2 linked regions of the Buchnera aphidicola (Therioaphis trifolii) genome follow. Each later gene encodes a partner of the first gene's protein in a complex. Links are inferred from orthologs where the notes say so. Each region holds a gene or a part of one and is shown in the gene's direction. Other genes may lie near its edges. The genes, in order: ptsG and crr.

Region 1 (3,221 bases):
ATAACATTAATACAATTCTAAAAAACGCAAAAAATAATTCTGTAAAATTAATTTTAAATATTTCAACATCTATTACTGATTATTTAGAATCATTTCAATATTTTAAAAAATATATAAATATTTTATATAGTTGCGGTATTCATCCTTTAAATAAAGATATTAAAAATTTAAAAAATATTGATAAATTAGAAAAAATTATTATTTGTAATAAAAATATTATTGCATTAGGTGAAACTGGACTTGATTTTTTTTATTCAAAAAGTAATTGTAAAATACAAATAGATATATTTCAAAAACATATTTATTTAGGAAAAAAATATAATAAACCAATAATAATACATACTAGAAATGCAAAAAAAGATACAATCAATATTTTATCTAATAAAGAATTTCAATCTTGTTCGGGAGTTATACATTCCTTTACAGGAGATATAGAAATGGCAAGAAAATTATTAAATTTAGGATTTTATATTTCTTTTTCTGGTATTGTTACTTTCAAAAATGCATTATATGTACAAGAAATAGCAAAATTTATACCAATTGATCGTTTACTTATTGAAACTGATTCTCCATATTTATCTCCAGAACCTCATAGAGGTAAAAGTAATCAACCTGCTAATTTATTATATATTGCAAATTATATTTCAAAATTAAAAAAAATTCATATATATGACATGTCAAAAATAATTAAAAAAAATTTTTATTCGTTATTTAAAATTAATTAATTAAAAATCATAAATTTTTAAATAAAAATATATTTAGGAAATATTTAATATGGTAAAAAATATATTTTCAAATTTACAAAAATTAGGAAAATCATTAATGTTACCAGTATCAGTATTACCAATTGCTGGTATTTTATTAGGTGTTGGATCTGCTAATTTTACTACAATATCTCCAACCGTATCTCATATTATGGCAGAAACAGGAGGTGCTGTATTTAAAAATATACCTCTTATTTTTTCAATAGGTATTGCCTTAGGTTTTACAAATAATGATGGAATTGCTGCATTAGCTGCAGTTGTTTGTCATGAAATTATGATTCAAACAACATCTATTGTTATTCCTATAGTTTTAAAAAATGAATCAATTTGTTTACATCATAAATATTTTTGTGATATTGGTATTTTTGGAGGAATTATTTCTGGTATCATTACAGCTTACTTATTTAATAAATTTTCAAATATTGAATTACCAGAATATTTAGGTTTTTTTTCTGGAAAACGTTTTATTCCTATGATTGCCGGATTATTTGCTATAATTTTTGGATGTTTATTATCAATAATATGGCCACCAATTAGTCATATTATTCAAATTTTTTCTACATGGGCTGCTTATCAAAATCCTATGCTTGCATTTGGAATATATGGTTTTGTAGAACGTGCTTTAGTTCCATTTGGATTACATCATATATGGAATGTTCCATTTCAAATGCAAATTGGAGAATATACTAATTCATTAGGACAAACATTTCATGGTGATATCGCAAGATATATAGCAGGTGATAAAACTGCTGGAAAATTAGCAGGAGGTTTCTTATTTAAGATGTATGGACTTCCTGGAGCAGCATTTGCTATGTGGCATTGTGCAAATAAAAAATATCGCTCAAAAGTTGGAGGAATGATGATTTCTGCAGCTTTAACAGCATTTTTAACTGGAATTACAGAACCAATTGAATTTTCATTTTTATTAACTGCTCCAATATTATATTTTATACATGCTATTTTATCTGGATTAGCTTTTCCTATTTGTATTTTATTAGGTATGCATGCTGGTACTAGTTTTTCACATGGGTTAATTGATTTTATAATATTAAGTGCAAATGGAAAATCAGTGTGGTTGTTTCCAGTAGTAGGTATAGCATATGGTTTTATTTATTATATTATTTTTTATTGTTTTATTAAATATTTTAATCTTTTAACACCAGGACGAAAAAGTTTTCAAGAAAGTAATGTTCAAAATCCAAAACAATTAGCACCATTATTAATTCATTCTCTTGGTGGAATAGATAATATTGATCATTTAGATGCTTGCATTACAAGAATTCGAATTACTGTAAAAGATATAAAAAAAATTAATCAAATTAAAATTAAAAAATTAGGAGCATCTGGAATAATTATTTCAGGATTAGGTATTCAAATTGTTTTTGGAACCAAATCAGATAATATAAAAACTGAAATGGATAATTATATTAATAATATAAATAAAAAATAATATATAATACATAAAAAATAACTTCTACTACTATTACTTTATTAAAAATATACTATAATAATAGTAGAAGATATTAATTCTATATTTTTTTAAATTATTAAAATGAATATGTAATTCCACCATCTAAAATAGTATTTGTTTTAAATATATCTATTATATTATCATTTAATATTTCATTTTTATCTTGTAAATACATAAACATATTTTTATTATATTGATATTTAAAAGAAATATTAAATTTATTTAATATATGTAATGCTTTATCTTTTTGAAATAAATTATAATTTTCTGATAAAGTAGACTGATCATTATATAAATAACTTATTAATTTATTTCTCATAAAATAAAAATTAGTAGAAATTTTAGGAGTAAAATGATATTCTGATGAAATTTCAGTATTTTGAATATGATCAAAATATATATTTTGATTTGAAATCTTTGAAATATGTTCTGAAACACAATAAGATGCTATAATTTTTGTATTATGAATAATATATTTTATAGAGCACCCATAAGCTTCGTTTTTATCTTTTAAAAATTTAGAATCTATTGGATTTAAATAATGACTTAAATTGGATACATAAATACCTGTAATATATCCTTTAGAATTATTAAAATTATATCGAATCGAATGACTTAATAAGTCATGATTCATATCTATTAATGAATCATTATGTTTATATTGATACTGCGATGTTATAGTTAGGTTATCTATTAATCCAAAAAAACCGGTATTATAATAAGATATAAAATTATTTACTTGATTTGTTAAATCATTTAAAAAATATGGAGATTGATGATAAAATTTGTCATAAAAATATTGTTTATGTAATTTATTTATATCATAAATTAAATTATAATCTGTTCCATATTCTATATTTCCTATTTTTTTGATCTTCATTCCTATAATCATAGGGTGTAAAAAATATTTTCTTGTATAAATAGAATTATTATCATTATTAAAAGTAAAACTTGTTTTAAAATAAGTAATAATATTGAATTTTTTA
Region 2 (3,085 bases), 220 kb from region 1 along the record:
AAAAAAAAAAAAATTAAAAAAATTTAGAATATTACCAGCAATTACAATTGATAAAAAAAAAATCGAAATTAGTGCTAATGTTAGTAATATGCAAGACATTATTAATGCAAAGAAATATGGAGCAGAATCTATTGGATTATATAGAACAGAATTTTTATTCATGGACCGTATGGAATTACCTTCAGAAGAAGAACAATTTCATGAATATAAAAAAGCTGCAATAATGATGAACAATAAAACTATTATAATTCGAACTATGGATATCGGCGGAGACAAAGAAATTCCATATATGAATTTTCCAAAAGAAGATAATCCATTTCTTGGTTGGAGAGCAATCAGAATTAGTCTTGATAGAAAAGAAATTTTACATGCACAATTAACAGCAATTTTAAGAGCATCAAGTTTTGGAAAGCTAAAAATATTATTTCCTATGATAATTTCAGTTGAAGAAATTCAACAATTAAAATATGAATTAGAAAAAATAAAATTTATATTAAATAAAAAAAAAATTGACTTTGATAAAAATATTCAAATAGGAATTATGATTGAAACACCTGCTTCTGCTATTATTTCTAAATATTTAATAAAAGAAGTTGATTTTTTTAGTATTGGAACTAATGATTTAACACAATATACTCTTGCTGTAGATAGAAAAAACGATTTAATTTCTCATTTATATAATCCAATGAATCCATCAGTTTTAAAATTAATTAAAAAAGTTATTGATGTATCTCATAAAGAAGAAAAATGGACAGGAATGTGTGGTGAATTTGCTGGAAATGAAAAAGCTACTATATTATTATTAGGAATGGGATTAAATGAATTTAGTATGAATCCATCATACATACCAAAAATTAAAAAAATTATTCGAACAACAAAATTTAAACATGCAAAACAATTATCTAAATTAGTGTTACAACAAAATACTACAAAAAAAATACAAAAATTAATAAATAATTATTTTATATAAAACATATTTAAAAATTTTTATTAAAAATATTAAAATATTAAGAATAAATTATGAATTTATTTTCTAAATTATTTAAAAATAATAATTTACCTAAAAAAAATAAAATTTTTTCTCCTATATCTGGAACGATCATAAATATTGAATCAGTTCCTGATGAAGTATTTTCAAAAAAAATTATTGGCGATGGAGTAGCTATTAAACCATCTGGTAAAAAAATTGTATCTCCAGTTAAAGGAAAAATTGGAACAATTTTTAAAACTAAACATGCTTTTTCTATTCTTTCAGAAAAAAATATAGAAATTTTTGTACATTTTGGTATAGATACAATATTATTGAATGGAAAAGGATTTAAAAAAATTGCTAAAGAAAATCAATATGTGAATATTGGTGATATAATTTTAGAATATAATTTAAATTTTTTAAATGAACATTCAAAATCTACTTTAACACCTGTAGTAATTTCTAATATGGAAAAAATTAAAACAATAAAAAAATATTCAGGAAGGGTTATTGCAGGAAAAACACCAATTATGGAAATTATATATTTATAATGAATTTTTTAAAACGGTACAATAAAAAATAGTGCCGTTTTAATTTTTTAATACTATATATTATATAAAAATTTATAATAAAAAATAAATTAATAAAATCATTTTTTATTTTAAAAAATAAAATTAATAAATTAAGGTTTTTATGATAAAAAAATTTTTATCAAAATTTGGAAATTATAAAAATAGAATAAAAAAAGCAATTATAGCATTAAAATTATGTCAAGGAGTAATTATTATAGATAATAAAAATAGAGAAAATGAAGGTGATTTAGTATTTTCTTGTGAAAATATGACAATACAGCAAATGGCTTTAACTATTCGTTATGGAAGTGGAATTGTTTGTTTATGTATTACAGAAAAAAAAAGAAAAAAATTAAAATTACCAATGATGGTAAAAAATAATACCAGTACTTATAATACAGGATTTACAGTTAGTATTGAATCTTCAAAAGGAATATCAACAGGTGTTTCAGCAAAAGATAGGATTAAAACAATAAAAACTGCTGTTTTTGATACTGCTATATCATCTGATTTTAATAAACCAGGTCATATTTTTCCTGTATGTGCACATAAACAGGGTTTATTATCAAGACAAGGTCATACAGAAGCATCTATTGTATTAACAAAATTAGCAGGATTTAAACCAATGAGTGTAATATGTGAACTAACAAATAAAAATGGTAGTATGGCTCAAATTAAAGACATATTAAAATTTTCAAAAATATATAAAATGCCAATATTAACAATAGATGATTTAATCAGATATTTAAAAAATCAAGAATTATAAATAATGATTTTTTTGTTTTATATTTAAAATAGACCATTTAGGATAAATAGAAATATCTATTTTTTTTGAAATGCCTCTTTTTAAATAAATCATTCCTAAATATGCAATCATAGCAGCATTATCAGTACAAAAAATAGGACTACAAAAATATAATTTTTTATTATGAATTAATGCATATTTTTTAAATAAATTAATTAATTTTTTATTTGCACTAACACCACCAGCAATAACTAATTGGTCATAACCTGTTTTTTTTAAAGCTTTAAAAGATTTATAAACTAAAACATCTAATATAGAATATTCAAATTCACATGCAATATCATGTAAAGCCTGTATATTATACATATGCTTTTTAATAAGATTTAAAGTAAATGTTTTTAATCCTGAAAAACTAAAATTAAAATTTGAATAATATTTCATAGGTTTTGGAAAATAAAATCTTCCTAATTTTCCTTTATTTGCAAATTGTGATAATAAATATCCCCCTGGGTAACCTAAATTTAATGCTTGAGCAATTTTATCTAATACCTCTCCTGCAGCATCATCTAAAGTTTCACCTAATATTTGATATTCACTTAATTGATATGCATTAATTAATTGTGTATGTTTTCCAGAAATTAATAATCCAAGAAAAGGAAATTTTAAATTAGGGTTTTCTATCATAGGTGATAATAAATGACCTTCCATATGATTAATTGGAATAGAAGGAATATTACAGGCATAAGCTAATGCACATCCTACTCCAGCTCCAACAAGTAATGAACCAACTAGTCCAGG

The links.
Region 2: the proteins of ptsG (region 1) and crr are in contact, whole or in part, in an NMR structure (PDB 1O2F), measured with the Escherichia coli proteins. The link is inferred for Buchnera aphidicola (Therioaphis trifolii) from one-to-one orthologs.

Annotation. Positions count from the first base shown.
Region 1 is NZ_CP032996.1:263,568-266,788, forward strand. Bases 132-2,994 are described here. They hold ptsG (PTS glucose transporter subunit IIBC), read left to right. Parts: upstream 132-774; coding sequence 775-2,214; downstream 2,215-2,994. Other genes in these bases: D9V81_RS01230 (TatD family hydrolase), read left to right, coding at 132-725; D9V81_RS01240 (porin), read right to left, coding at 2,312-2,994. Outside these bases: more of D9V81_RS01230, read left to right, coding at 1-131; more of D9V81_RS01240, read right to left, coding at 2,995-3,221. UniProt on the Escherichia coli protein: The phosphoenolpyruvate-dependent sugar phosphotransferase system (sugar PTS), a major carbohydrate active transport system, catalyzes the phosphorylation of incoming sugar substrates concomitantly with their translocation across the cell membrane.
Region 2 is NZ_CP032996.1:48,366-51,450, reverse strand. The notes cover bases 44-2,770. They hold crr (PTS glucose transporter subunit IIA), read left to right. Parts: upstream 44-1,020; coding sequence 1,021-1,521; downstream 1,522-2,770. Other genes in these bases: tsaD (tRNA (adenosine(37)-N6)-threonylcarbamoyltransferase complex transferase subunit TsaD), read right to left, coding at 2,303-2,770; ribB (3,4-dihydroxy-2-butanone-4-phosphate synthase), read left to right, coding at 1,664-2,308; ptsI (phosphoenolpyruvate-protein phosphotransferase PtsI), read left to right, coding at 44-970. Outside these bases: more of ptsI, read left to right, coding at 1-43; more of tsaD, read right to left, coding at 2,771-3,085. UniProt on the Escherichia coli protein: The phosphoenolpyruvate-dependent sugar phosphotransferase system (sugar PTS), a major carbohydrate active transport system, catalyzes the phosphorylation of incoming sugar substrates concomitantly with their translocation across the cell membrane.